DNA from 3 places in the Streptomyces sp. BL1 genome. Region 2 is predicted to be linked to each of the others. Evidence: riboswitches for the same ligand, from Rfam matches in the RefSeq annotation. Region 2 holds a riboswitch; each other region holds the start of a gene.
The links. Region 2 has a riboswitch for cobalamin ahead of cobN (cobaltochelatase subunit CobN). Riboswitches for the same ligand answer to the same signal wherever they lie in the genome.

Region 1 (9,879 bases), 5.0 Mb from region 2:
ACCGAGCACCAGCGAGGCGAGCAGGGCCACCACCGGCTGGGCGTGGGCCGCGGCGAGCGCGGCGATCAGCAGCCCCAGCGCGACGGCGGCCAGGCCGATGACTCCGGTCGCGATGCGGTGCCGGGCGGCCAGCAGACGGGCGCACGGCGCCATGACCATGCCGGCGCCGGGGGTGACAGCGGTGATCACCCCGGCGTACACGGTCTCCCAGCCGGACAGATCACCGTCGACGAGCCCGGGCAGCGTGGCGAAGGCGATCGCGGGAGCGATGAAGACCCACGGCGCCACCGGGGCGACCAGCCGCCAGAAGCCGGCCCCTGCCGTACGACGTTCCGCGCCGCCGTCGGCGGTCAGTGCGGCGTCCTGAGACCCCCGGATGTCAGGTGCCCTGGTCTCGGGCGCTCGGGCTGCGGCCAGCGCCGCGAGCGCGGAGAGCAGCAGGTGCGGAATGTAGGCGGTGACCATCGGGTGCGGGGCCCACTGGGCGATCAGCGCGGCGGCCAGCCCTCCGGTGGCGAAGCCCGCGGAGAGGAACAGTCCCGAACGGCGGGCCGCCACCCCGGGGTTGGGGGCGCTGCCGTACGGGGGCGAGGAGAGCTCCTTGATCCAGGCGCTGCCCGCGGACAGCAGCGCGCCCGCGCCGATCCCGGTCAGGAACCGTCCCGGCCACAGAAAGCCCGTGGCGACGGGGCCGGTCATCAGCAGGCAGGTGGCGACGACGGAGGCCGCCAGGGCGCAGAAGACCACGGGCCGCCGGCCGCGCCGGTCCGCGAGCGGGCCGCCCAGCAGCAGGCCGGGGACGAGCCCGAGCACGTACAGGCCGAACAGGGCCGTCGTACTCGTCGTGGTCAGACCCAGGTCGCTGCGGTAGGCGCCCAGCAGGGCGGAGAACTGGTTCGCGCTCCAGCCCGACGCCGTCATCACCCAGCCCGCGCGCATCCAGTTCCGGGGAGCGCCCGGAGCCGGGGACGGCGGGGCGGGGGCGGTGGTGAGTGGGGGAGTGGCCGTGGCGTTCTTGCTCATACAGACGGTTGTACATGCCATCCAGTGCCGGGTGCCGCCCCCGTTCACGAATCCTGAACGCGGCCGTGACCAGGAAACTCACGGACGTATCGTGGTTGGTATGGATCTGCGCAAGCTGTCCTCCTTTCTTGCCGTGGTCGAGGAGGAGCACTACGGACGGGCCGCCTCCCGCCTCTTCCTCTCGCCCGCCGCGGTCACCCAGCACATCCAGCAGCTGGAGCGCGATTTCGGCGCCCGGCTGCTGGACCGCGGCCACGGGCCCGTCGTCCCCACCGTGGCCGGACAGCGCCTCGCCTCCCACGCCCGTACGCTGCTCGCCGCGGCGAACGCCGCCGTCGAGGACGTCACCGAGGCCGCGCTGATCCCACGGGCGCCCTGCCGTCCGCTGCGGGTGGGCGTCATGGGGCACGGCTCGGCCGAGGTGACCCCGGCCGCCGTCAACGCCTTCCGCCGCGCCCGGCCCGAAGTGCCGCTCGAACTGGTCCAGTTGACCTTCACCGAACACCTCAGCGCGCTGCGCGAGGACCGCGTGGACGTGGCCTTCGTCCGCCCCGCCTTCCAGGCCGAGGGCATCGACGTCGACATCCTCACCACCGAACAGCGCATCGTCGCCGTCCCCGCCCGGTCCGCCCTGGCCGACGCGGCCCGTACGGGTGTCCGCGTCGCCGACGTGCTCGACCTGCCCTTCCTCCAGCTGCCCTCGCACACCCCGCGGAACTTCACCGACTACCTGTACTTCGAGGCCGGCGAACACCGCGCACCCGACTGCGCCCTCACCCCGCAGGACGTCCTCACCAGCGTGGCGGCCGGCCGCGGCGCGGGCTCGGGCCTGCACTCCTTCGCCCGCTACTACCCGTGGCCCGGCACCCGTTACGTTCCCGTCCTCGACGCCCCCTGCGCCCAGAGCGTCCTGGCCACCCGCACCACCGACACCAACCCCGAAGTACGCATCTTCCGCGCCCTCACCACAGCGCTGGCGCGCGAGATGGGCACCGTGGAGAAGTGCGAGCCGGGCGGCCCGGGGGCCTGACGCCTTCGCGCTTCGTGGCGAGGCCGTGCGTGGAGGCGAGGTCGTCCGTAGCAGCGAGGTCTTCGTGGGGGCGTGCGCTCACGCTCCGGGGATGCCCGCCTCCCGCAGCCGGGGGAGCACCGCGTCCCAGGACGGGTCCAGGCCCTCGGGTGTCCGGGCGCCGACGCCCCGGTTCTTGAAGCCGCTGGAGGTGGAGACGCACACCACGGGCCCCTCCTCCGTCGCGCCGTGCGCCCGCAGGCCCGCGAGTCCCGCTGCGGCGGAGAGCTCCGCCCACATGCCCTGACCGGCCAACTCCTGTTGCGCGGCGCGGAGTTGAGCGTCGGTGAGCAGGAGGGCCTCGCCGCCGCTCTCCTTGACCGCGTGCACCGGTAGCCGCCGACAGGGGTGTCGATCGCATACGCGTCCGTTTCCCCCACCGTCACCTGGGCTGCCGGACGGTCCTGCCGCAGCGCCGCAGCGAGCGGGCCGCCAGCGGCGGGCTCACAGCCGTGGACGCGCGGTACGTGTGCGGTGAGGCCGAGTCGCCGCAGCTCCGCGAAGCCCTTCCAGATGCCGAAGAGCATCTCGCCGTAGCCGCAGGGTGCGAACACCGCTGCCGGAGCGCCGAGTTCGGCGAAGATCTCGTACGCGATGGTCTTGTATCCCTCGGGCCCGAACGCGTGCCCGGTGTGGGTGGCGGTGAGGTTGGAGACCGGATGCAGACCGCACCGCTCCACGATCTTCCGCATCAGCGGCCACCGGGCCTCCTGCGGCACCGGCAGCACCAGAGCGCCGTACGCCTCGACGAAGGAGGCCACCGCCGGAGGCATGCCGGCCGAGGCGAGCACCACGCACCGCAGCCCCGCGCGGGCCGCGTACGCCGAGGCCGAGGCGGCGTGATTGCCCGACGAGGCGACCACCACGCCGGGCGCCCCGGCGCCGGCCGCGGCGCTCACCGTGACGCGGTTGAGCCGGTCCTTGTGGCTCCATGTCGGGTTGCGCGACTCGTCCTTGACGTACACGCCCTCCCCGATGCCGACCAGCGGCGTGCCGCCCTCGCCCAGCCCCGGAGCGGTCAGCGGCGGCAGCAGCGGGGCCCAGCGTTCCAGTCCGGTGCCGGGAACCGTACGGCGCACCGCTTCCGGTTCCACCTCCCCGTAGGCGTAGTCCACTTCGACCGGCCAGGCGAGGTGCTCGGTGCTGGTACGGGGGCAGCCGCTGGTGAGCGGCGGCCACAACGGATAACGGATACCGGGGTCCCCGAGAGACCGCTGCCCCGTGGCAAGTGAACGCTCCGAAGTCATGGCCGCAGCCTAAGGGCTGCCTTGTACGGGCCCTTCGGAGGCCGGCTGCGCTGCCGCTGTCGCCCAGGGGGGCGGTTCCGCAACGCCGATGAAGTGCCCGCCCAGGGACCTGACATGGGCCGCCCAACCCAGCGCGGTGAGGTCACGCGTGAGAGCGCGGGGATCGTGCAGGACTTTCACGATGCGGTACTCGCTGCCGTCATCGAGCCGCCGCAAAGCCGCCGGGATCGGGCCGTTCGCGAGCACGTCCTCGTGTGCGGCCGCGGCGGGCCCGTCGTCGACGAAGACCGCCTTGCCACCCGGGGCGAGTGCGGCGGCCACGGTGTTCCAGAAGCCGGGCAACCGCGTCGGCGGAACGTGGGAGAGCCAGAAGGCGAAGAACACCGTGTCGTACCGCCGTGGCGGCTGCCACGCGAACAGATCGGCCTCGAGAAACTGAACCGTGGGGGCCGCCGCACGCGCACGCGCCATGGCCAGCACTTCTGCCGACGCATCGACGGCAGTCACCGAACGTGCCCGCGCGGCAAGCCGCGTCGTCCACTGACCCGTTCCACACGCCAGCTCCAGCACATCACCGGCAACCGGCAGCGAGTCAACGACAGCCGGCAACGCCCGCAGACCCGCGCTCGTCGCATACGGCCGGTCGTACTCGGCCGCACCGGCCCGGTAATAGGCCAACTGCTGTGCGAGAAGCTCGTCGTCATCCATGCCCGCCCCCCCCGATCCGGCGAGCCGCACGGCCCGCCCGATCACCGTCGCCCTTCCCCTTGGGCCAAGGTCAACAGCCATGGAGGCCGGGCCCGTCAGGGCGGGGCGGGCCTGGGTGGCCCGCCCCGTCACGGGTCAGGTCAGGACGTGTGGCCGGGGAGTTCGTTGCGTACTGTGCGGGCTGCGGTGACCAGGTTTTCCAGGGAGGCGCGGGTTTCCGGCCAGCCGCGGGTCTTCAGGCCGCAGTCCGGGTTGACCCAGAGACGCTCGGGCGGGATGGCCTCAAGGCCCTTGCGCAGCAGGGCTGTTGCCTCCTCGGCGCTGGGGACGCGCGGCGAGTGGATGTCGTACACGCCGGGCCCGGCCTCGCGCGGGTAGCCGTGGTCGGCCAGTTCGTGCGCCACCTGCATGTGGGAGCGGGCGGCCTCCAGGCTGATGACGTCGGCGTCGATGTCGTCGATGGCCTGGATGATGTCGCCGAACTCGGCGTAGCACATGTGCGTGTGGATCTGTGTGGCCGGAGCGACGCTCGCGGTGCTGACCCGGAAGGACTCGGTGGCCCATTCCAGATAGGCGGGGCGGTCCGCCGCGCGCAGCGGCAGCGTCTCGCGCAGCGCCGGCTCGTCGACCTGGATCACCGAAGTGCCCGCCGCCTCCAGGTCGTCGACCTCGTCCCGCAGCGCGAGCGCCACCTGCCTGGCCGTCTCCCCCAGGGGCTGGTCGTCGCGTACGAAGGACCAGGCGAGCATCGTGACCGGCCCGGTGAGCATGCCCTTGACCGGGCGCGGGGTCAGCGACTGGGCGTACTTCGTCCACGCCACCGTCATCGGCTCCGGCCGCGAGATGTCGCCGGCCAGGATCGGCGGGCGCACGTAGCGGGTGCCGTACGACTGGACCCAGCCGTGCTCGGTGGCCAGATAGCCCGAGAGCTGTTCGGCGAAGTACTGGACCATGTCGTTGCGTTCGGGCTCGCCGTGCACCAGCACGTCGATGCCGGCCTTCTCCTGGAAGCCGATCACGTCCCGGATCTCGGTCTTGATGCGCTCCTCGTACCCGGCCGCGTCGATCTTCCCCTTGCGCAAGTCGGCGCGCGCGGTGCGCAGTTCGGCCGTCTGCGGGAAGGAGCCGATGGTCGTGGTCGGCAGCAGCGGCAGCCCCAGGTGCGCCCGCTGTGCTTCGGCACGCCGGTCGTACGGCTGGGAGCGGCGGGTGTCGGCCTCGGTCACCGCGGCCGCGCGGGTGCGCACCGCCGGGTCGTGGGTGATCGCGGAGGCCCGGCGGGACTCCAGGTCACGGCGGTTGGCGGACAGCGCGTCGGACGCCTTGTCGGTGCCCTCGGTCAACGCCCGCGCGAGCGTGACGATTTCGGTGGTCTTCTGGCGGGCGAAGGCCAGCCAGCGCAGCACCTCGGGGTCGATGTCGTTCTCGGCCTGGGCGTCCAGCGGTACGTGCAACAGCGAGCAGGAGGCGGCCACATCGACCCGCTCGGCGCGCCCGGCGAGCTTGCCGAGCGTGGCGAGCGACGCCTCCAGGTCGTTGATCCAGATGTTGCGGCCGTTGACCACGCCGGCCACCAGACGCTTGCCGGGCAGCCCGCCGGCGGCGGTGATGGCCTCCAGGTTGGCCGCGGCGGCGTCGGTGAAGTCGATCGCCAGGCCGTCGACGGGGCTGTTGGCCAGGACGGGCAGCGCGTCGCCCAGGCGGTCGAAGTAGGAGGCGACCAGCAGCTTCGGACGGTCGGCCAGGCCGCCCAGTTCGCGGTAGGCGCGCTCGGCCGCGGCCAGTTCCCCGGGCGTACGGTCCTGGACCAGGGCTGGCTCGTCGAGCTGCACCCAGTCGGCGCCCGCGGCGCGCAGCTCGGCCAGCAGCTGTGCGTAGACGGGCAGCAGCTTCTCCAGCAGGCTCAGCGGCTGGAAGTCGGGGGCGACACCGGGCGCCGGCTTGGCCAGCAGCAGGTATGTGACAGGGCCGACCAGGACCGGACGGGCCGTCAGACCCAGTGCGAGGGCTTCCTTGAGCTCGGCGACCTGCTTGGCCGGGTTCGCGGCGAAGGCGGTGTCGGGCCCCAACTCGGGCACCAGGTAGTGGTAGTTGGTGTCGAACCACTTGGTCATCTCCAGCGGCGCCACCTCCTGTGTGCCGCGGGCCATGGCGAAGAAGCCATCGAGCGCGTCGGCCTCGACGGCCGCGCGGTGGCGTTCGGGGATGGCGCCGACCATGACGCTGGTGTCGAGCATGTGGTCGTAGTACGAGAAGTCGCCGGTCGGCACTTCCTGGATGCCGGCCTCGGCGAGCTGGAGCCAGTTGGCCCGGCGCAGGTCGGCCGCGGTCTGCTTGAGGGCCTCGGCGGTGACGCGGCCCTTCCAGTAGCCCTCGATGGCCTTCTTCAGTTCCCGGTTCGGGCCCTGACGGGGGTAGCCGTACACGGTGGCCCGTGCTGCCGCGGCTGCGGACTTGGCTGTCACGGAACTCTCCTTCGCGAGATGTCTCGTCGGATCCCGGATCGAACGAGGAGACGAAGGGAGGCGAACAAACGGCGACGACAGTACGCGCGGCTTGCGTCTGCCTGCTCCATGTGTGTGCGCCGACCCGCCCTCGAGGTCACCGGAACTCCGCACGTGCATGCACACGTACGGGCAACGGGCAGGTCTTCGGACTTGCGGGCGTGCCGGCCGGTCTCCCGGCGGGCGCCTAGTGGCCATCGCTTCCCGGGCCGTGGCCCAGTGCTCATGACGGCGGTCGTTCCCGCTCACCGCTGCGGGGCAGTCCCGGAGTCACACCGGGTTCCCTCTTACGACGCCTCCCGCCTGGCAGACGGGGCGAACCAGCTGCACGGCCAGCGTAGACGCTCGACCCGCTTCCTGAACAGCGCGCCCGGCGGGAGGCGCCGGTCAACCTGGCCGCGCGGACGGCGTGGGTCACATGACGCGGCTCAGGTAGCAGCGGATCTCGTCGCGGTTCCGGGTGAGCCGGTCGATACGGGTGTCGAGGTTGTCGAGCTCCTGGCGCAGGAGTTCCGCCATGTCCGGGTCGGGACAGGCGGGCATGTCGCTGCGGGGGCCCTGGACACAGGGCAGCAGGAACCTGATGACCCGGGTGGACAGGCCGCAGTCCAGAAGCCCACGGATCTGGTGAACCTGCTCGATCGCTTCCTCGGCATAGTCGCGGTAGGTGTTCGACGAGCCCGCGGATGCAGCAGCCCCTGCTCTTCGTAGTAGCGCAGTTGACGGGTGCTCACCCCGGTGCAATGCGCAAGCTCGCCGATGCGCATGAAACCTCGAACGCCCTTCGTCCTTGACCTTCACGCCGGTGTCAAAGTTTAGCATCTGAGTGTTGACCCGGAATTCTCCCTCCCCAACTTCCGATTCAGAGAGGGGACGTCATGAATGCGGTCCGGACTTCGTACGAGGCGAAAGCGGGCAGTGTGCTCGATGTCGACAAGCCGTTCTACGACAGACTCGCCGAGGACACCGGCAGCAGGGAACTCGTCGACAGGTTCGTCCTTCCGCCCCGGTCGGGGCGTGCGTGGGAGGTGCCTGCCGGACACCTGTGCCGAGTGAGCACTCCTGACGGTGCCCAGTGCGGTGATTTCAACGTCTGGAACCGCCACAATCCGCGGGAGCGTCTGTGGGCGTCCCGTACCCGTCAGCTGCAGGGCGCGCATGTGACCCGCTACGACCGCCTGTGGTCGACCCTGCCGTACATGCGCCCCCTGCTGACGGTCACCAATGATTCGCTGGAGTGGTATGGAAAGGACGAGGACGGCGCCCGCGTGCATGATCTGCTCGGTTCGCGGTGCGACCCCTACATCAACCGCATTCTCACCGGCGAGGATTTCGATCTGCACTGTCACTCGAATCTGACCCGGGCGGTGTTGCCGTACGGATTGAGCGAGTCCGATGTGCACGACGTGCTGAACATCTTCACCGTCACCGGACTCGACGACGAGGACCGGTACTACATGAAGCCCTCGCCCGCGAAAGCCGGAGACTTCTTCGAATTCTTCGCCGAGCAGGATCTGCTGTGCGCACTGTCGAACTGCCCGGCAGGGGACCTCTCGGTGCCGTTCTGGGGCCCCGAGGCCGGCGAGCCCGTCTGCCGGCCGCTCGCCGTCGAGGTCCACCGCCCGCCGCGCCGGCTGACGGACGGCTGGAGCACGCCGCCCCGCTCCCCGTACGCAGGAATGCACGGGCTCCGACTGCGCGAGTGAGCACGGCACTCCGTGCTCACAGGCTCAGCTACGAAGCCCTACGGGGCGGGCTCCGGGCCTGTCAACTCCTCGGGAGAGAGCGGCTGTTCGGTCCAGATGATTTTGCCGTCGGGGGTGTCGCGGGTGCCCCAGCGCTGGGTGACCTGGGAGATGAGGTAGAGCCCGCGGCCGCCCTCGTCCGTCGCGCGCGGGTGGCGCAGGTACGGGGAGGTGTTGCTGCTGTCGGAGACCTCGCAGGTGAGGGTGTGTTCGAGGATGAGGCGCAGCCGGATGGGCGCGGCCCCGTAGCGGATGGCGTTGGTGACCAGTTCGCTGACGACCAGTTCCGTGGTGAACGCCAGCTCTTCCAGGCCCCAATTGGTCAGCTGTTCCATGGTCTGTTCGCGGGCACGCGAGACCACGGCCGGGTCGGCGGGCAGGTCCCAGGTGGCGTACCGGTCCGCGCCGAGGCTGCGGGTCGCGGCCAGCAGCAGCGTCACGTCGTCGTACGGGCGGGCGGGCACCAGGGTGTCGATGACCCTCGCGCACAGGGCGTCGAGCGTCGGGCCCGGGGTCTCCAGGGCCCGGCGCAGCTCTTCCTGGCGCCCGTCGTGGCCCGGCCCGGTGTGGTGGGAGGCGAGCAGTCCGTCGGTGTAGAAGGCGAGCACGCTGCCTTCCTCCACCGTGAGTTGGACGGATTCGAAGGGCGGCCCGCCCACTCCCAGCCGCGGGCCGGGCGGCAGGGCGATGAACTCGGCCGTTCCGCCGGGGGTGAGGACGGCGGGGGAGAGGTGTCCCGCGCCGGCCATGGTGCAGCTGCGGCTGATCGGGTCGTAGACGGCGTAGAGGCAGCTCGCGCCCCAGGGGCCCGAGTCCGCACCGGGCGGGCGTTCGGAGGAATCGACGGTCTCCGCGGTGACCCGGCCGACCAAGTCGTCCAGATGCGCGAGGAGTTCCTCGGGGCGCAGCTCCAGCGCGGCGAGGGTCTGTACGGCGGTACGGAGCCGGCCCATGGTCGCCACGGCTTCGATGCCGTGTCCCGTCACGTCGCCCACCACCAGCGCGACCCGGGCGCCGGACAGCGGGATGACGTCGAACCAGTCGCCGCCCACATCGGCCAGTTCGTCGGCCGGCCGGTAGGAGGAGGCGACGTGGACGGCGTTCTGCTCGGGCACGGCCTGCGGCAGAAGACTGCGCTGGAGGACGAGGGCGGCTTCGCGCTCGCGGGTGTAGCGGCGGGCGTTGTCCATGCACACTGCCGCACGCGCGACGAAGTCCTCCGCCAGGCGCAGATCGTCCTCGCTGAAGGGCTCTTCGCGCGGCCCGCGGAAGAAGGTGGTGACCCCCAAGGTGGTGCCGCGGGCGCGGATGGGCACCACCATCGCGGTGTGCAGGCCGAGTTGGCGGTAGCGCGCCAGCCGGGCCCCGTCGCCGTCGTCGGCCCACAGCCGGCTGCCGGGTGTGAGCTGTTCCGCGCGCCAGGAGGCGCCGTCGGACAGGCAGCGGCTGGGCGGTGACCACGCGTGATACCGCGTCAGGTCCCCGATCGCGATGACCGCTTCCGGGTCGTTGCCCTGCCAGGACTGCTGGCCGCTGCGGCGCAGCGTCACCTCCGCGTTCCCCAGCGGCCCGGTCAGCGGGTC
Region 2 (9,879 bases):
GGATGCGCAGTTCCCCGCGCCCCTTATCAGCGCGCAGTTCCCCGCGCCCCTTCTGCGCCGTTCCCCGCGCCCCTCCGTCTCTGTTTCCTCAATTCGAACATCTTTCCCAACTCCCGTCTCCAGCAGGGGTTTTGTCAGTGCCGGCCGGTATTCTGGGTACAGAATCAGCAAGGGTCCGAGCCCTCCCTGCGGGGCTCGGAGCACTCTGGAGGTCGCCGATGCCCGTACTCACTGCCCGGCCCGAGACCACGACGACCACGACCCCTCTGACCCACTTCTCGACGCTGCCCGTCCTGCCGAAAACGCCGCTGCCCGCCGGGCTTCCGCGCGAGTGGTATGTGACGCACAACCGGCAGCTGAAGGCGATGCGCATCGCCATCGCGCTGCTCGACACAGGTGTCTACACGCCGCGTCAGGCATCCGACCGGGTCATACACGCCACGGCCGACCGGATCGGCGTGCATCCGCCGTCCGGCACGACCTGCCGGCTGGTGCGCAGCCTGCTCCCGTGACCCGCTGAGGCGCTCGTGACCTGTCGTTCCCTCTGCCGTGGTGCCGTCCGGACGGCACCACGGCAGGCACACTGGCAGGTGTGCGACACATCCTCGTGATCGGGATCGGCGCCGGCGACCCCGACTATCTGACACTGCAGGCGGTCAAGGCCGTGGCGCGGGCCGACGTCTTCCTCCTCGTCGACAAGGGCCGGGAGAAACAGGACCTGGCGGACCTGCGGCAGACCGTCCTGGAACGGCACGCCCCGCAGCCGCACCGGATCGTGGAGGTCCGCGACCCGGAGCGGGAGCGCCCGGCGGAGCAGTCCGCGTACACCGGCGCGGTCGAGGACTGGCGCCGCCGCCGCGCCGGTCTGTACGAGCGGGCGCTGCGCGACGAGCTCGCCGACGGCGAGTGCGGCGCGTTCCTCGTGTGGGGCGATCCGGCGCTGTACGACAGCACGTTGGCCGCGCTGGAGGAGGTGCTCGCGCACGGCGAGGTGGAGTTCACGTACGAGGTCGTGCCGGGGATCAGCGCCGTCTCGGCGCTGGCGGCGCGGCACCGCACCGCGCTCAACAGGGTCGGCGGGCCCGTACAGATCACCACCGGCAGGCGCCTGGCCGAGGAGGGCGTGCCGGAGGGGGTGGACGATCTGGTGGTGATGCTCGACGCGCAGCAGGCGTTCACCCGGCTCGACGACGGCGCGGACGCCCACGGGGAGCCGGCCGGTGACGCTGCCGAGGAGACCGCCGGGCCCGGAGCGGGCGAGTGGCGGATCCACTGGGGCGCGTACGTCGGCACCGACGACGAGCTGCTCGTGTCCGGGCCGCTGCGCGAGGTCGCCGGCGAGATCGAGGAGATCAGGGCCTCGGCGCGGGAGCGCAAGGGCTGGATCATGGACACGTATCTGCTGCGGCGGCACCGCGGCTGAACCGCGGCCGGCGCACCGGACGGGCCGCACCCGGCGGACCCGTCGTACCGGAGGACCGCACGACGGCGAGGAGGCCGTACCGTGACCGAACGCAAACCGCCCGGCATCAGCCAGGAGTCGTGGGTCGACCGGCAGATCCGCGAGGCCGCCGAGCGCGGCGCCTTCGACGATCTGCCGGGCAAGGGCGAACCGCTGCGCGGGCTGGACGAGCCGTACGACGAACTGTGGTGGGTGCGGGACAAGTTGGAGCGCGAGCAGGTCAGCTATCTGCCGCCGTCTCTCGCGCTCCGCAAGGAGGCGCAGGACGCGTACGAGGCGGCCGGGCGCGCGGACTCGGAGCGCGAGGTGCGGCGCGTCCTGCAGAGCGTCAACGAGAGGATCCGCGAGGCGATCCGTACGCCGCCGCAGGGGCCGCCGCTCAATCTGGCGCCGTTCGACGTGGAGCGCGCCGTCCGGGAGTGGCGCGAACGGCACGGCGGCTGAGCCGTACCCGGAGACCGTGGAGGCCGTGGAGTCCCCGGTCCCACGGGTGGAGCACTTCGCGTGGCGAGCGTACCGGGGGGCTGTGAGCGTCGTGATGTCAGCTGTCCCAGCCCACAGGAGTGAGAATGCGTCTTCGTACCGCAGTCGCCGCCACCGCCTTCGCCGCCTCCGCCGTGCTCGGCGGAGCGTCCGCCGCCGTCGCGGACTCCGGCGCCCAGGGGACCGCCGCGAACTCTCCCGGCGTCATCTCCGGCAACCAGGCCCAGGTCCCCGTGCACGTGCCGGTCAACGCGTGCGGCAACACCGTCGACGTCGTCGGGGTGCTCAACCCGGCGATGGGCAACGGCTGCGCCAACAAGTAGGCGGGCACACACCGGAGGCCCGGTGCCGTCCCTCCCGAAGGAGGGTCGGCACCGGGCCTCTCCGCGTGTCACGGCCGCCGGGGGCGCCGGCGTCCGCGGTCAGTCGTCGTTCTCGAGCTCGCCCTCGGCCTCCAGGAAGACCTGCCGGAGCTCTTCGAGCACCGCCGGGTCCGGCTTCTCCCACATGCCGCGGGACTCGGCCTCCAGCAGCCGCTCCGTGATGCTGTGCAGCGCCCACGGGTTGGCCTGCTGGAGGAACGCGCGGTTGTCGGCGTCCAGCACGTACGTCGAGGCGAGCTTGTCGTACATCCAGTCGGCGACGACGCCGGTCGTGGCGTCGTAGCCGAAGAGGTAGTCGACGGTGGCCGCCAGCTCGAAGGCGCCCTTGTAGCCGTGCCGCTGCATCGCCTGGATCCACTTGGGGTTGACGACGCGGGCGCGGAAGACGCGGGAGGTCTCCTCGACGAGGGTGCGGGTGCGGACCGTCTCGGGGCGGGTGGAGTCCCCGATGTACGCCTCGGGCGCGGTGCCGCGCAGCGCGCGGACGGTGGCCACCATGCCGCCGTGGTACTGGAAGTAGTCGTCGGAGTCCGCGATGTCGTGCTCGCGGGTGTCGGTGTTCTTGGCGGCGACCGCGATCCGCTTGTACGCGGTCTCCATCTCGTCGCGGGCCGGGCAGCCTTCGAGCTCCCTGCCGTACGCGTAGCCGCCCCAGGTCGCATAGACCTCGGCCAGGTCGGCGTCGGTGCGCCAGTCGCGGCTGTCGATCAGCTGGAGCAGGCCCGCGCCGTACGTGCCGGGCCGGGAGCCGAAGATGCGGGTGGTGGCCTTGCGTTCGTCGCCGTGCTCGGCCAGGTCGGCCTGGGCGTGGGCGCGTACGTGGTTCTTGTCCGCGGGCTCGTCCAGGCCGGCGGCGAGGCGTACGGCGTCGTCGAGCAGGCCGATGGTGTGCGGGAAGGCGTCACGGAAGAAACCGCTGATACGGAGCGTCACATCGACGCGGGGGCGGCCCAGTTCGTCCAGCGGGATCGCTTCGAGACCGGTGACGCGGCGCGATGCGTCGTCCCACACGGGGCGGACGCCGAGCAGCGCGAGGGCCTCGGCCACGTCGTCGCCGGCGGTGCGCATGGCGCTGGTGCCCCACAGGGACAGGCCGACGGACGCGGGCCAGTCGCCGTTGTCGGAGCGGTAGCGCTCCAGCAGCGAGTCGGCGAGGGCCTGTCCGGTCTCCCAGGCGAGCTTGCTGGGCACGGCCTTGGGGTCGACGGAGTAGAAATTGCGGCCCGTCGGCAGCACGTTGACGAGTCCGCGCAGCGGCGAGCCGGACGGGCCCGCCGGGACGAAGCCGCCGTTCAGCGCGTGCACCGCGTGCTGGATCTCCTGCGTGGTGGCGGCGAGCCGCGGCACGACCTCGGCGGCGGCGAACTCCAGGATGCTGCCGACCTGTTCGCGCTGCTCGGCGGGGAGGTCCGCGGTGACGCGGGACACGGCGGCCGGGTCCCAGCCGGCTTCCTCCATGCCCTCGATGAGCACACGGGCCGCGTCCTCCGCCGTGTCGGAGCCCGTACGGTCGGACGCCGACTCGTCGAGGCCGAGGGCCTCGCGCAGGCCGGGCAGCGAGGTGGTGCCGCCCCAGATCTGGCGGGCGCGCAGGATGGACAGGACGAGGTTGACGTGCGCCGCGCCTTCCGGGGCCGAGCCCAGGACGTGCAGGCCGTCCCGGATCTGGGCGTCCTTGATCTCGCACAGCCAGCCGTCGACGTGGATCAGGATGTCGTCGAACTTCTCGTCGTCCGGGCGCTCTTCGAGGCCCAGGTCGTGGTCGAGCTTCGCGGCCTGGAGCAGCGTCCAGATCTGTGCGCGGATCGCGGGCAGCTTCGCCGGGTCCATGGCGGAGACCGCCGCGTGCTCGTCGAGGAGCTGTTCCAGGCGCGCGATGTCGCCGTAGCTCTCGGCGCGGGACATCGGCGGCACGAGGTGGTCGACGAGCGTGGCGTGCACCCGGCGCTTGGCCTGGGTGCCCTCGCCCGGGTCGTTGACCAGGAACGGGTAGATCAGCGGCAGGTCGCCGAGGGCCGCGTCCGGCGCGCAGGCGGCGGACAGTCCGGCGTTCTTGCCGGGCAGCCACTCCAGGTTGCCGTGCTTGCCCAGGTGGATCATGGCGTCGGCGCCGAAGCCGCCGTCGTCGCGGTCGGCGGACATCCACCGGTAGGCGGCCAAGTAGTGGTGCGAGGGCGGAAGATCGGGGTCGTGGTAGATCGCGATCGGGTTCTCGCCGAAGCCGCGCGGCGGCTGGATGAGGATCAGCAGATTGCCGCGGCGCAGCGCCGCGAGCACGATGTCGCCCTCGGGGTTGCTGCTGTCGTCGACGAACATCTGGCCGGGCGGCGGGCCCCAGTGCTCCTCGACGGAGTCGCGCAGCTCCTGCGGGAGGCGGGCGTACCAGCGGCGGTAGTCGGCGGCGGGGATGCGGACCGGGTTGCGGGCCAGCTGCTCCTCGGTGAGCCAGTCCTGGTCGTGGCCGCCGGCCTCGATCAGGGCGTAGATCAGTTCGTCGCCGTCGCCGGACTCCAGGCCGGGCACCGGCTCGGCGCTCTCGTCGCCGAAGTCGTAGCCCTCCTCGCGCAGCCGGCGCAGCAGGGCGACGGCGCTGGCGGGGGTGTCGAGGCCGACGGCGTTGCCGATGCGGGAGTGCTTCGTCGGGTACGCGGACAGCACCAGCGCGAGGCGCTTCTCCGCGTTCGGCGTGTGCCGAAGACGGGCGTGGCGTACAGCGGTTCCGGCGACGCGGGCCGCGCGCTCGGGGTCGGCGACGTACGCGGGCAGGCCGTCCTCGTCGATCTCCTTGAAGGAGAACGGGACGGTGATGAGCCGGCCGTCGAACTCGGGCACGGCGACCTGGCTGGCGGCGTCCAGCGGGGAGACGCCCTCGTCGTTCTCCTCCCACGCGGCGCGCGGGCTGGTGAGGCAGAGCGCCTGCAGGATCGGCACGTCCAGCGCCGCGAGCGCGCCCGCGTCCCACGACTCGTCGTCGCCGCCCGCGGACGCCTCGGCCGGCTTGCTGCCGCCGGCGGCGAGCACGGTGGTGACGATGGCGTCGGCTTCCCGCAGCTTGTCGAGGAGTTCGGGCTCGGGGGCGCGCAGCGAGGCCACGTACAGCGGCATCGGCCGGCCGCCGGCCTCCTCGACGGCGCCGCACAGGGTGTCGACGAAGGCGGTGTTGCCGCTCATGTGGTGGGCGCGGTAGTAGAGCACCGCGATGTCCGGGCCCGCGGCGCCGTCCTTCGCGGTGCGCTCCAGCGGGCCCCAGGTGGGCGCTGCGGCGGGCGGCTCGAAGCCGTGCCCGGTGAGCAGGACCGTGTCGGAGAGGAAGCGGCCGAGCTGGTCGAGATTGCCGGGGCCGCCGTGCGCCAGATAGGCGTGCGCCTCGGCGGCGACGCCGATGGGGACGGTGGACGCCTCCATCAGCTGTGCGTCCGGGGCCTGTTCACCGGTGAGGACGACCACCGGGCGGTCCTGCGCCAGCAGCTGGTCGATGCCCTCCTGCCAGGCACGGAGTCCGCCGAGGAGGCGGACGACGACGAGATCGGTGCCCTCCAGCAGACCGGGCAGCTCGTCGAGGTCGAGGCGCGCGGGGTTCGCGTACCGGTACGGCACGGGCCCCTCGGACGCGCGGGCGCTGAGCAGATCGGTGTCGGAGGTGGACAGCAGCAGGATCATGCGGCGTCGGCCTTCCTCGGGGTCCGCGCCCCGGGCGGTGAGAGTGACGGCGGGAGTTCCTGGCTCACCCGGCGGCTGCAGGAATCACAGCCGATGGGCTCACAGTGGCGGGACCGCACCGGATTCGCACCGGTCTTCCTCCCCCTGGAGCCGTCGCTGACGGAGGCGGACCGCGTGGCCCGCCGCACAACATAGTAAGGGTCCGGCCAACCGCGGGGACGATACGGCCTGCGGAAACGTCGGTATGCTCGCCGCCATGCCGCAGCTCTCCTCGACACCACGAACATGGGCGAATCCGCCCGTACGGGACCGCGGTGACGCCTGCCCCGGAGCGCTGCGCCTGCACTCGGCGGACGACGGTGCGCTGGCCCGGATCCGCATCCCCGCAGGCCTGTTGACCGCCCGGCAGGCGGTGGCGCTGGCGGACGCGGCGGACCGGCTCGGCGACGGCCGCATCGACATCACCTCGCGCGGAAACCTCCAGCTGCGCGGCCTGGACGAGTGCTGCGCCGGCCAACTGGCGTCCGTACTGGAGACGTCCGGCCTGCTGCCCTCGCCCCGGCACGAACGGGTGCGCAACGTCGTCGCCTCGCCGCTGAGCGGGCTGGACGGTGCGGGCGACGGCGATGTGCGCGGCTGGGCCGGCCACCTGGACGCGCTGCTGTGCGCGAACGAGGAGGCCACGGCGCTGTCCGGGCGCTTCCTGTTCGCCCTCGACGACGGGCGCGGGGACGTCGCTTCGCTCGACGCGGATGTGACCTTGCTCGCGCTGCCCGGCGGCGACGCGCTGCTGCGCGTCGGCGACGAACCGGCGGCGGTCCGGGTGCGCGGAGACCACCGTGACGCAGTGCCCGGCGCGGCGCTGGCGGCCGCGGAGATGTTCCTCACGGCCATACGGGACACCGGTGCACATGTCTGGCGGGTACGTGAACTGCCCGCGGGACAGACCGGGTTCGCCCACCGCCTCCCGGACACCCTTCAGGAGAAGGGGATATCGGCGACATACGTCGCGGATGCGCCCGCCCCTCGGGGCGCCCCGCCCTCGCCCGGCGCCGTGACGGGTGCCGGTTCGGGGGACGCTCCCCGCGCGCTGTCCGTCGTCGCGCCGCTCGGCAGGCTGACCGCCGCGCAGTGGCGGCAACTGGCGGGCGTGGCAGCGCAGGACGGGACGGGCGAACTGCGGGTCACACCCTGGCGGGGCGTCGTCCTACCCCTGCCCGGACTGTCCGCTGCCGGACTGTCCGAGGGCGTCTCCGGAGAGGCCACCGCCGGACTGTCCGCCGACGCGGCCGGTGAGCGGCTTCGCGCCCTCGACGCGGCGGGCCTGATCACCGGCCCCTCCTCCCCCTGGCTGGGCGTGGGAGCGTGCACGGGGCGGCCCGGCTGTGCGAAGTCCCACCGCGATGTACGGGCCGACGCGGCCGCGGCCGTCACGGAGAGCATCGTCACAGAGGCCGCCGTCCCGGAGCACGCGCTGCCCGTCTACTGGTCGGGCTGTGAACGGCGTTGCGGACACCCGCGAGGCGACTGGGTGGATGTCGTCGCGGACGAGGAGGGCTACACCGTGCGCGTTCGGGGAGAAGACCCAGTCGGGCCGGAATCCGCGCACGGGACCGGACCGGAATCCGTGGACAGGCGCGGACTCGCCGGCGCGGTCGCGTCGGCACGTGCGCGAGGGACGCGTACGGCAGCCGCCGCGCTGACAGCCACAGCCGGCACCACAACAGCGCACACAACAGTGACGAGATGAGCGGGAGCACAGTGTTCGAGTACGAGAAGGACGGCGCGGAGATCTACCGCCAGTCCTTTGCCACCATCCGGGCCGAGTCGGATCTCGCGGGCCTGCCCGCCGAGGTCAGCCAGGTCGCGGTCAGGATGATCCACGCCTGCGGGATGGTCGATCTCGTCCGTGATCTCGCGTACAGCCCGAAGGCCGTCATCCGTGCCCGCGAGGCGCTGCAGGCCGGGGCGCCGATCCTGTGCGACACCGCGATGGTCGCCAGCGGGGTCACCCGCAAGCGGCTGCCCGCGGACAACGCCGTACTGTGCACGCTGTCCGACCCCGCGGTGCCGGGGCTCGCCCGGGAGTTGGGCAACACCCGCACCGCCGCCGCGCTGGAACTGTGGCGCGACCATCTGGACGGCGCCGTGGTGGCCGTGGGCAACGCGCCCACCGCGCTGTTCCGGCTGCTGGAGATGATCGAGGAGGGCGCGCCGCGTCCGGCCGCGGTCATCGGCGTGCCCGTCGGCTTCATCGGCGCTGCCGAGTCCAAGGACGCACTGGCCGAACATCCCTCCGGCCTCGACCACTTGGTCGTGCGCGGGCGGCGCGGTGGCAGCGCCCTCGCCGCGGCCGCGATCAACGCGATAGCGAGCGAGGAAGAGTGAACGAGCAGCACCCCCAGCACGCGACAGGCCGGCTCTACGGCGTCGGGCTCGGCCCCGGCGACCCGTCGCTGATGACCGTACGCGCCGTCGAGGTCATCTCGGAGGCCGATGTCGTCGCGTACCACAGTGCGCAGCACGGCCGTTCCATCGCCCGCTCCATCGCCGCGAAGCACCTGCGCGAGGACCACATCGAGGAAGCCCTCGTCTACCCGGTCACCACCGGGACCACCGACCATCCCGGCGGCTACAAGGGCGCGATGGAGGACTTCTACACCGAGTCCGCCGCGCGGCTCGCCGCGCACCTCGACGCCGGCCGTACGGTCGCCGTCATCGCCGAGGGCGACCCGCTCTTCTACGGCTCGTACATGCACATGCACAAGCGGCTCGCCGACCGCTATCCGACCGAGGTCATCCCCGGTGTCACCTCGGTGAGCGCGGCGGCGGCCCGGCTGGGCAAGCCGCTCGCGGAGGGCGAGGAGGTGCTGACGATCCTGCCGGGCACGCTGCCCGAGGAGGAGCTGGCGTCCCGGCTCGCCTCCACCGACGCCGCGGTGGTGATGAAGCTGGGCCGTACCTTCCCCGCCGTACGGCGCGCGGCCGAGCGCTCCGGGCGGCTGGCCGAGACGCACTACGTGGAGCGCGCCACGATGAGCGGCGAACGTACCGGCGCGCTGGCCGAGGCGGACGCCGAGAAGGTGCCGTACTTCTCCGTCGCCGTGCTGCCCAGCCGGGTGGACCACGAGCCGGAGCCGCGGGAGCGCGGCGAGGTCGTGGTGGTCGGCACCGGGCCCGCCGGGCCCATGTGGCTGACGCCGGAGGCGCGCGGTGAACTGGCCGCGGCGCAGGACCTGGTGGGCTACACGACGTATCTGGACCGGGTGCCGGTACGGGCCGGCCAGCAGCGGCACGCCTCCGACAACAAGGTGGAGTCGGAGCGCGCCGAACTCGCCCTCGACCTGGCCCGGCGCGGCCGCCGGGTGGCCGTGGTCTCCTCCGGTGATCCGGGGGTCTTCGCGATGGCCACGGCCGTACTGGAGGTCGCCTCGCAGGAGACGTACGCGGACGTGCCCGTACGGGTGCTGCCTGGGGTGACGGCCGCCAACGCGGCCGCGTCCCGCGCCGGTGCTCCGCTGGGCCACGACTACGCCGTGATCTCCCTCTCCGACCGGCTCAAGCCGTGGGAGACGGTGGCCGAACGGCTGTCGGCCGCCGCGTCCGCCGACCTGGCGCTGGCCCTCTACAACCCCGGTTCGCGCAGCCGTACCTGGCAGGTCGGGAAGGCCCGCGAGGTGCTGCTGGAGCACCGCGCCCCGGACACCCCCGTGGTGCTGGCGCGCGATGTCGGCGGCCCCGAGGAGGCGGTGCGGACGGTGCGGCTCGCCGAACTCGACCCCGATCAGGTCGACATGCGCACCATCCTGCTGATCGGCTCCTCGCAGACGCAGCACGTGGAACGCGGCGACGGCGACACCGTGTGGACGCCCCGTCGCTATCCGGAGAGCT
Region 3 (9,879 bases), 4.1 Mb from region 2:
TCGACCAGCTCGATGAGGGTGTGCACGTCGTTGACCTCCAGCGCGACCTGCCGTGCCGTCCCCGCCTCCGCGAACGCACGGTCCGTCAGCTGCCGTACGCCCCAGTCCGGCTGGAAGTCGATGCCCGCCTCGCCCTTCAGCTCGCTCCAGCCGACCTGCCGGTGCGCGGCCAGACGGTGATCCGGGTGACACAGCAGCACCATCGGCTCCGCCGCCAGCGGCAGCAGCTCCACGCCCTGCGGCGGCTCGCCGCACAGCGCGACGAAGGCCAGGTCGAGCCGCCCCGCGGCGACTTCGCCCGCCAGCTGTCCGGACCCGGCCTGCCGCAGCCGGATCTCCACCCCGGGGTGCCCGGTGCGGAACCGGGCCAGCAGCGACGGCACGTTGACCCCCGCGACGCACTGTTCGGTGCCCACCGACAGGGTGCCGCGCAGCAGCCCCTGCACGGCGGCGACCGCTTCCCGGCCGGCCCGTACGTTCGCCAGCGCGCGCGTCGCCTCCGCCAGCAGCGCCCGCCCCTCCCCCGTCAGCTCCACGCTGCGGGTGGTCCGGACGAACAGCCGCGCCGACAGCTCCCGTTCCAGCGCCCGCACGGACGCGGACAGTCCGGACTGGGAGACCATCAGCCGCTCGGCCGCGCGGGTGAAGTGCTGCTCCTCGGCGACCGCGACGAAGTGCTCCAGGTGCCTCAGTTCCATGACTCAGCAGGCTAGTCGCTGAATCCGTTCGCTTTCTTCTATTGGACGGGTCAGCGGTGGCGGGGAGAGGCTGAGGGCTGATCGTCCGCGGCCGTTCGAGGGCGCCGGCACGAGGACATCGTCACGGGAACGCTGTCACGAGGAGCAGAGCACATGAGGACCACGACTCTGGGGGCCACGGAACTGAAGGTCTCCCGCATCGCCTACGGGAGCTGGCAACTGGGCGGTGAATGGGGCTCGTTCGACGAGGACACCGCCGTCGACGCCATCCGGCACGCGCTCGGGCTGGGCGTCAACTTCTTCGACACGGCGCAGGCGTACGGCTTCGGCGCGTCCGAGGAGCTGCTGGGCAAGGCGCTGCGGCCGGAGATCGAGCGCGACCGGGACAGCGTGGTGATCGCCACCAAGGGCGGTATCCGTCCCGACGGCGGCGGCCGCGACGCCTCCCCCGCGTTCCTCCGCGACGGGGTGGAGAAGAGCCTGCGCCACCTCGGCGTCGACACGATCGACCTGTACCAGGTGCACTGGCCGGACCCGGACGTGCCGCAGGCCGAAACCGCGGGCGCGCTCCAGGAGTTGGTGGACGAGGGCAAGATCCGTTACGTGGGGGTGTCCAACTACGACGCCGCGGAGATGGCGGAGTTCGCCGCCGTACGGCCCGTGGACACGCTGCAGCCGCCGTACCACCTGTTCCGGCGCGGCATCGAGGACGGCATCCTGCCGTACACGCGGGAGCACGGGATCGGCGTGCTCGCCTACAGCCCGCTCGCCAGCGGTCTGCTGACCGGCCGCTTCGACGAGAACACGACGTTCGAGGACTCCGACTGGCGCAGCAAGTCCACGGCGTTCACGGGGGACGCGCTGCGGCGCAATCTGGCGGTCGTACGGAAGCTGGAGGACTTCGCGCGGGAGCGCGGTCACAGTGTCAGCCAGCTGGCGATCGCCTGGGTGCTGGCCCGGGTGGACGTGGCCATCGTGGGCGCGCGCAGCGCGAAGAACATCGAGGCCAGCGCGCGTGCCGCCGATATCGAACTGAGCGACGGCGAGCTCGCCGAGATCGACCGGATCGCGGCGGACGGTGTGCAGATCGAGGGTGCGAGCCCCGAGGGCGTCGCCTGACCCGCCGCCGCCATTCACCCGTTGTACGTCCCAGGAGAGGTCCCGCCCGTGTATGAAGCAGATCCCCGCCGCTATGACGCGATGCCCTACCGGCGTGCCGGGCTGAGCGGACTGCGGCTGCCCGTCGTGTCGCTCGGTCTGTGGCACAACTTCGGCACCGACCGGCCGCTGGACGGTCAACGGGCCATCCTGCGCCGGGCCTTCGATCTGGGCATCACCCATTTCGACCTCGCCAACAACTACGGCCCGCCGCCCGGCGCGGCGGAGACCGTGTTCGGGCAGATCTTCCGGGAGGACCTGCACCCCTACCGGGACGAGATCGTCGTCTCGACGAAGGCGGGCCACCGGATGTGGCCGGGACCGTACGGGGACCTGGGCTCCCGCAAGAGTCTGCTCGCCTCGCTGGACCAGTCGCTGGCCCGTACCGGCCTGGACTATGTCGACATCTTCTACTCGCACCGGCCCGACCCGGACACTCCGCTGGAGGAGACGATGGGCGCGCTGGACACGGCGGTGCGGCAGGGCAAGGCGCTGTACGCGGGGATATCCAACTACTCGCCGGAGCAGACCCGGGAGGCCGCGCTCATCCTGCGCGAGATGGGCACGCCGCTGCTGGTGCACCAGCCGCGCTACTCGATGCTGGTGCGGTCGCCCGAGGACGGGCTGTGGGACGCGCTGGAGGACGTGGGCGCCGGCTCCGTCGTCTTCTCACCGCTCGCCCAGGGACTGCTGACCGACCGCTATCTGAACGGGGTGCCGGCCGGTTCGCGTGCCGCCGGGGCCAGCCCGTTCCTGACGCAGGACGGGATCACCGAGGACCGGGTGACAGTGCTGCGGGCCCTGGACCGGCTCGCCGGGGAGCGCGGGCAGTCGCTGGCGCAGATGGCGCTGGCGTGGGTGCTGCGGACGGAGCAGGTCACTTCGGCGCTGGTGGGCGCGAGCAGCCCCGAGCAACTGGCGGACAGCGTCGCCGCGGCGGAGAACCTCGACTTCACGGACGAGGAGCTGGCCCGCATCGAGCAGCTGCTGGGGGATGAGAACGGGCGGGCGGCCCGGGGCTGACCCCGCACCGCCCGCCCGCTCGCTCCGTCCTCGCGGTCCGGCCCGTACGAGCAGTCCGTGCGGAACGGATCGCTGTACGGGCCGGACCGCAGTACAGGCCGGACCGCCGTACGGGACGGGTCAGTTGAGCGTGTCGGGGTCGGGCCCGACACGCTCGCCCGTCTCCAGCGCGGCGATGGCCGTCATGTCGTCGTCGTCCAGCTCGAAGCCGAACACGTCGAAGTTCTCGGCGATGCGCGAGGGCGTCGAGGACTTCGGGATCACGACGTTGCCGAGCTGGAGGTGCCAGCGCAGCACGACCTGGGCGGGGGTCTTGCCGTACTTCTCGGCCGTCTTGAGGACGGCCGGGTCGTCCAGGACGCCGTTGCCGCGGCCCAGCGGCGACCAGGCCTCGGTGGCGATGCGGTGCTCGGCGTCGAAGGAGCGCAGCTCCTCCTGCTGGAGCCGCGGGTGCAGCTCGATCTGGTTGACGGCGGGCACGATGCCGCTCTCGTCGAAGAGCCGCCGCAGGTGCGCCGGCTGGAAGTTGGAGACGCCGATGGCCTTGGCCCGGCCCTCCTCGTGGATCTTCTCGAAGGCGCGCCAGGTGTCGACGTACAGGTCGCGCGCGGGCAGCGGCCAGTGGATCAGGTACAGGTCGACGTAGTCCGTGCCCAGCTTGGCGAGGGACTCGTCGAAGGCGCGCAGGGTCGAGTCGTAGCCCTGCTCGGTGTTCCACAGCTTCGTGGTGAGGAAGATTTCCTCGCGCGGGATGCCGGAGCCGGCGATGGCCCGCCCGGTGCCCTCCTCGTTGTCGTAGAGGGCCGCGGTGTCGATGCTGCGGTAGCCGGTCTCCAGCGCTGTGCTGACGACGGAGGCGGCCTCGTCGTCGGGCACCTGGTAGACGCCGAAGCCGAGCTGGGGCATGGGGTTGCCGTTGTTCAGGGTGACGGCGGGGACAGTGGTCACGTGCGTTCCTCGTGCTCTCTGTCTGCGGGGGGGTCGTGCAATTCCTTGCCCCCTCAACCCTAGATCCATCCGATACGTTTCAGCCGCTCTTCCGTCCAGGGCGGCCGGGACGGGGTGTGGAAGAATGCGCCTGCTCATCAAGGCGGCGGATGTCAGGAAGCCGGTGTGAATCCGGCACGGTCCCGCCACTGTGACCGTACGGCCCGGCGGGTGGTCAACCCGCGGACGCCGTACGGGAGTCAGACACTGGTCTGCCGCCTCCGCACCGACCAGGGGACGCGGATCCCCCGGAGGAGGCACGACCATGTCACGGGCATCCAGAGCCCTGCGTACGCTCATATCCGCCGCGGTGCTCGCCCCGCTCGCCGCCTGCGGAGGCCCCGCGTCCGGCGGCCCGCAGGAGAACCGGGGGAAGGCGGCCGAGGGCTTCCCGTACACCGTCACCAACTGCGGTGTGAAGACGACCTATCAGCGGCCTCCCGAACGGGCCGTCACGCTCAACCAGCACACCACCGAGGTGATGCTCGCGCTGGGCCTGGAGAAGAAGCTCGCCGGCACCGCCTATCTGGACGACAAGGTGCTGCCGCGGTACGGGAAGGCGTACCGCGGGGTGAAGGTGCTCGCGAAGCGCTATCCGTCGCTGGAGACGCTGCTGGGTGCGAACCCGGACTTCGTGTACGGCGGTTACAGCAGCGCCTTCGACAAGACCGAGGGCCGCGACCGGGCGTCCCTGGAGAAGAGCGGCGTGCACACCCGGCTGAACGTCGAACAGTGCGCCAAGGGACGCGTGGGGTTCGCGCAGCTGCGGCAGGAGATACGGGAGACCGCCCGGACGTTCGGCGTACCGGAGCGCGGCGAGAAGCTCCTGGCGCGCTACGACCGGCAGTTGGCGTCCGTGCGCAAGCAGGTGGAGGGGAAGCACAAGCCGTCCGTCTTCGTCTATGACAGCGGTGACAGTTCGGCGTTCACCGCGGGCGGCGAGGGCATCGGCGACGACATCATCGAACGGGCCGGAGGGCGGAACCTCTTCTCGGACATCGGCAAGCCCTTCGCCGACGTGTCCTGGGAGAAGGTCGTCCAGCGCAAGCCCGAGGTCATCCTCCTCTACGACTACGGCGGCACCCCCGTCGAGCAGAAGAAGCGGAAGCTGCTGACCGATCCGGCGCTGCGCGACGTGCCGGCGGTCCGGCACAAGCGGTTCGCCGTTCTGCCGCTGTCCTCGGCCGTGCTGGGCGTACGGGCGCCGGGCGCGGTGGGCGATCTGGCGCACCAGCTGCATCCGGACGAGGGGTGAGCGGCGTGCTGCTGAAATCCCCGCCCCGGAATGCCGGTTCGCCTGCCGACGGGAGCGCCGCCGCACCGTCCGAACCACCAGGCGGGCGGTCCCGCCTGGTGGTCCCGCTGGCCGTCGGCCTGCTGACAGTCGTGCTGGCCGTCGCGATGCTCGGCGGGCTCGCCCTGGGCGCGGTACGCGTGCCGGCGGGCGACGTACTGCGCATCGTCACCGGGGACGCGCCGCCCGGCCCGTTCACGACGATCGTGCGGGACGTACGGCTGCCGCGCGTGCTGCTGGGCGCCGTCGTCGGTGCCGGACTGGCCGTCGTCGGCACAGTGCTGCAGGCCCTCGTACGGAACCCGCTCGCCGACCCGTTCCTGCTCGGCATCTCCTCGGGCGCCTCGACGGGGGCCGTCGCCGTGGCCGTCCTCGGAGTGGGCGCGGGCGCGTTGACCATGCCCGCCGGGGGCTTCGTCGGCTCCCTGGGTGCGCTGCTCGTCGTGTACGCGATGGCCCGCAGGGGCGGCACCATGACGACGGGCCGTCTGGTGCTCGCCGGGGTGGCCGTGCAGTACATCCTGTCGGCGCTGACCAGCCTCGTTCTGGTCACCTCCGCGCGGGCCGAGCAGATGAAGGAGATCCTCTTCTGGACACTGGGCGGCCTGGGCCGGGCCCGCTGGGACAGCCTGCCGCTGCCCGCCGCCGTCCTGCTGGCCGGGCTGGCGGTGCTGATGCTGTTGGCGCGCCCGCTCGATCTGCTGCTGGTCGGCGAGGAGGGCGCCACTGTGCTCGGCCTGCACACCGGGCGGTTCCGTGCGGCCGTGTTCGTTCTGGCGTCCCTGGTGACGGCTGTCCTGGTGACGGTCAGCGGGGCGATCGGTTTCGTCGGTCTGATGGTGCCGCACGCCGCACGGATGGCTGTCGGCGCCGGACACCGGGCGCTGCTGCCCGTGGCCGCGCTGGCCGGTGCGGCGTTCCTGGTGCTCGCCGACCTGGCGGCACGTACGGTCGCGGCGCCGCAGGAGATCCCGGTCGGCGTGCTGACCGCGCTGACCGGTGGACCGTTCTTTCTGTGGCTGCTGCGCCGCACCACCCGTACGGAGGGGATCGCATGACCGCCGGGACGGACAGGAGCGAAGTGGCGGACGCGGCGGAACTGCGCGTGGAGGACGTCACCTTCCGTACGGACAGCGGCCGTTCACTCGTCGACGAGGTCTCGCTCACCGCGCTGCCGGGCCGGACTGTGGGCGTGGTCGGGCCGAACGGCAGCGGAAAGACGACCCTGCTGCGCTGCGTGTACGGCACGCTGAAGCCGTCCGCGGGACGACTGCTGCTGGACGGGCGGGACATGGCGGAGCTCGGCCCGAAGAAGCGTGCGCAGCGGACCGCCACCGTGCCGCAGGACAGCAGTGACGGGTTCGGCCTGACGGTGCGCGAGATCGCGGCGATGGGCCGCTCACCGCACAAGCGCTTCTGGGAGACGGACAGCGCAGCCGACGCACAGCTCGTACGGGACGCCCTCGCGCGCGTGGGCGCCGACACGCTGGCCGGCCGGCCCTTCGGCGAGCTGTCCGGCGGTGAACGGCAACGCGTCCTGGTGGCCCGCGCGTTGGCGCAGCGGCCCGCGCTGCTCGTCCTCGACGAACCGACCAACCATCTGGACGTGCGCTACCAGTGGGAGGTCCTCTCCCTCGTACGGGATCTGGGCACCACCAACCTGATCGCCCTGCACGACCTCAATCTCGCCGCCTACTACTGCGACCTGCTGTACGTGCTGGACGGCGGCCGGGTCGTGGCCTCGGGGCCGCCCGGCGAGGTGCTCACGCAGGAGCTGCTGGCCGAGGTGTACGGCGTGCGGGCCGAGGTGACGGTGCATCCGGTCACGCAGGCGCCCACAGTGGTGTACCTCCCGCCCGGCATGGGTGCCGTGCCCGCCGCGGTGCGGCCGTGACGGCCGGCGCCCGGACCGACAGCCGTACGACCCGCGAACCCTCTGGACTGCCGTACAGCCGACCGGACTTGGCGGAACTGTGCGCCGTCCACGGTCCGCGCTACGAGCTGCTGTGCGGAGAACCGCCGGAGGGGGAACTCGACGACTGGCTGCCCGCCGACCGGCTCCTCTCCCCCGGCAGCCCCGGGCTGGAGCGTCTGCTGGAGAGCGAGCACCACGGAAGCGGCCACCGTACGGCGCACGCCGCGGCGCTGACACTGATCGCCGTGTACGCGGGCAGGGTCACGGCTGCCGCTGTGCTGCGCTGGGCGCTGGACGGCCAAGTGCTCGATGTGCGCCCGCGGAACGTGCTCGTGCGCCCCTCGGGACACGGCATCGGCGGCGTACGGGTGCGCCGTGCGCGGCTGCTGGAGCCGGGGCTGCCGTCGCTCCACCGGTCCGTACTGGACGGCCACTTGCTGCCGCTCGCGGACGCGCTGCACGAACGCACCCGTGCGGGACTGCGGCAGCTGCGCGGCGGCGTGGCCCACGGGTGCGCGACGGCGCTGTGCGCGTCGTCGGCGCCCGTGGGCGAAATGGCGGCCCGGTGGGCCGAGTTCGCGGGGCCGGTCCCGGGCGGACTGTCCCGGCTGGGCGACGTCGAGCAGGTCGTTCGTCCCGACGGCACCGTCCGGCTGGTCTATCTGCGGCGCACCTGCTGCCTGTTCCACACCAGTGCGGAGGCCGTCCGGTGCGCCAGCTGCTGCCTCACCCCGCGCGCCGAACGGCTGCGGGCGTACGCGCGGCGCCGCTGACCGGCGGCGCACCCACGTACGCCGCCGGGCCCGTCAGCCTGTCACCGGTACGCCCCCGCTGTCCGGTCAGTCGGGGGCCGCGCGGGTCCTGGGGACCTTCCCGTACTGGGCGGCCTGTGCCTCGTACATGGCGCGGTACAGGCCGTCCTCGCGGTCCAACAGGGCCTGGTGGTCGCCCTGTTCGACCAGCCGGCCCTCGTCCAGGACGTAGATGAGGTCGGCGGTGGCGGTGGCGGCGAGCCGGTGGGTGATCAGTACGACGGTCGTGCCGTCGTCGGTCATCCGCCGCAGCCCCTCGAAGGCGTCGATCTCGGCCTGCGGGTCGAGCGCCGACGTGGGCTCGTCGACGAGGACGAACGGTGCGTGCCGGTAGCGGATCCGGGCGTTGGCGATCTTCTGCCACTGCCCGCCGGAGATCTGCGTGCCCCGCTCGTACCCCTTCACCACGATCGAGTCCCACCCGTGCGGCAGCCCCTCGACGAGCGCACGCGCGCCGGCGTCCCCAGCGGCGCCCTCCAGCCGCCGCTGGTCCGGCGGGCCTTCGCACGGTCTGCCGATGGTGATGTTCGTCCGCGCCGTCATCGGCCAGCGGGGGAAGTCCTGTCCGAGCAGCGCCACATGGCCGAACACCTCGGAACGGTCGGCCTCCCGCAGCTCCACCGAGGCGCGCGCACCGGCCGTCTCGCCCTCCCACCACACCTGCCCGGAGCCGGGCAGCAGCAGCCCGGCGAGGACCTTCGCGAGGGTCGTCTTGCCGGAGCCGTTCACCCCGACCAGGGCGACGACGGCGCCGCGCGGCACCGTCAGACTCACCCCGTCCAGCGAGGGCGCCTCCGCGCCCGGATACGTGAACGTCACCTCCTCGAGGCGGATGCCCCGTACGACGCCGGGCAGCGGCAGTCCGGTGCCCGGGATGGCGTGCCGGCCGGCGACCTCGCAGGCCTCCTCGGTGTCGTTGAGATAGAGCGTCTCCTCGTACATCCGGTTCAACTGCATGACGAGGGACGTCAGTCGGGCCGTGGACGTACGGATGGCGATCACGGCGGTGCCGCCGACGGCGAGGGGCATGCCGCCGCCGGTGAGCAGCAGCCACAGCACTCCGTAGGCGCCGAGGGCCGCCACGCCCGACAGTCCGGACGCGACCAGGTGGGTGCCGGCCTGTGCGCGGGCGAGGCGCCGCTGTTCGTCCTCCATGGAGCCGGACATCTCTCCGTAGGCGCGCAGGAGCAGCCCTCCCGCGCCGTGCGCGCGGATCTCCGGTCCCGCGTGCGCCATTGTCAGATACTGCACGAGGGTCGCGATGGCCCGCCGGTGGTCGAGCCAGTGCCGCCGTGAGGTGTACTCGCGGCGCGCGGACCGCACTGCACCCCAGCCGCGCGGCACCGCGACGAGCAGCAGCATGGGCAGCAGTGCGGCGTGCAGGGTGACCAGGACGGCGCCGGCCGCCGTGAGGCCGACGAGCGCGTTCACGACGGCGACCGACAGTCCGATCATGCGGCGTGCCGAGTCCGTGCCGAATCTCCCGGCCTCCAGGACCCGTTGGACGGCGGGCTCCTCCGTGGCGCTCAGCTCCACGCGGGTGGCGGCCGCGTAATAGCGCGCGGACACCGAACGTTCCACCTGGGGCTCCAGCCGGCCGGACATGGCCACCGACAGGGCGGCCAGCACGGCGGCGCACACGGCCACCGCCGCCATGGCGGCCAGCGCGGGAAGCGCCTGGCGCAGCCGCTCCGGTGTGGGGCCGCCCGCGAACAGTTCGGACAGCACCTTGTTGGTGGCGACCAGGCCGAACGCTCCGGCCAGGCCCTGCCCCAGCTCGGCCGCCACCACCCCGCACAGCGCGGGCCTGTCCACCGCCCAGGCGGCGCGCACGACGACGCCCACCATGCGGGGCAGCGCCTTCGCCATGCCCCAGAACCCGACGTGCAGCAGCGGCTGTTCGTGCCGTACATAGGGTTGGTCGTAGCGCAACTTCCCGCCGAACAGCTCGCGTTCGGCCTCCGAGACCCGGACGTCCACAGTGCCCCTCTC

Region 1: linked by a shared signal. The riboswitch ahead of metE (5-methyltetrahydropteroyltriglutamate--homocysteine S-methyltransferase) and the one ahead of cobN (cobaltochelatase subunit CobN) in region 2 are both predicted to bind cobalamin.
Region 3: linked by a shared signal. The riboswitch ahead of AC3AGO_RS06700 (ABC transporter substrate-binding protein) and the one ahead of cobN (cobaltochelatase subunit CobN) in region 2 are both predicted to bind cobalamin.

The regions. Positions count from the first base shown of each region.
Region 1 is NZ_JBXYWZ010000002.1:657,472-667,350, reverse strand. Features, by position in the region: gene AC3AGO_RS03140 (MFS transporter) at 1-1,023, opposite strand, end outside; gene AC3AGO_RS03135 (LysR family transcriptional regulator) at 1,124-2,053, shown strand; partial or broken gene AC3AGO_RS03130 (threonine synthase) at 2,132-3,339, opposite strand; gene AC3AGO_RS03125 (class I SAM-dependent methyltransferase) at 3,349-4,047, opposite strand; gene metE (5-methyltetrahydropteroyltriglutamate--homocysteine S-methyltransferase) at 4,188-6,512, opposite strand; cobalamin riboswitch at 6,673-6,891, opposite strand; gene AC3AGO_RS03115 (MerR family transcriptional regulator) at 6,966-7,136, opposite strand; partial or broken gene AC3AGO_RS03110 (hypothetical protein) at 7,265-7,318, opposite strand; gene AC3AGO_RS03105 (urea carboxylase-associated family protein) at 7,430-8,257, shown strand; gene AC3AGO_RS03100 (SpoIIE family protein phosphatase) at 8,296-9,879, opposite strand, start outside.
Region 2 is NZ_JBXYWZ010000002.1:5,620,002-5,629,880, reverse strand. Features, by position in the region: gene AC3AGO_RS24700 (hypothetical protein) at 219-512, shown strand; gene cobF (precorrin-6A synthase (deacetylating)) at 593-1,423, shown strand; gene AC3AGO_RS24690 (DnaJ family domain-containing protein) at 1,505-1,906, shown strand; gene AC3AGO_RS24685 (chaplin) at 2,032-2,268, shown strand; gene cobN (cobaltochelatase subunit CobN) at 2,368-5,988, opposite strand; cobalamin riboswitch at 6,023-6,187, opposite strand; gene cobG (precorrin-3B synthase) at 6,245-7,738, shown strand; gene AC3AGO_RS24670 (precorrin-8X methylmutase) at 7,750-8,376, shown strand; gene AC3AGO_RS24665 (precorrin-2 C(20)-methyltransferase) at 8,373-9,879, shown strand, end outside.
Region 3 is NZ_JBXYWZ010000002.1:1,471,281-1,481,159, forward strand. Features, by position in the region: gene AC3AGO_RS06680 (LysR family transcriptional regulator) at 1-698, opposite strand, end outside; gene AC3AGO_RS06685 (aldo/keto reductase) at 852-1,817, shown strand; gene AC3AGO_RS06690 (aldo/keto reductase) at 1,866-2,879, shown strand; gene AC3AGO_RS06695 (aldo/keto reductase) at 3,000-3,827, opposite strand; cobalamin riboswitch at 3,958-4,096, shown strand; gene AC3AGO_RS06700 (ABC transporter substrate-binding protein) at 4,132-5,121, shown strand; gene AC3AGO_RS06705 (FecCD family ABC transporter permease) at 5,268-6,218, shown strand; gene AC3AGO_RS06710 (ABC transporter ATP-binding protein) at 6,215-7,054, shown strand; gene AC3AGO_RS06715 ((2Fe-2S)-binding protein) at 7,051-7,848, shown strand; gene AC3AGO_RS06720 (ATP-binding cassette domain-containing protein) at 7,915-9,867, opposite strand.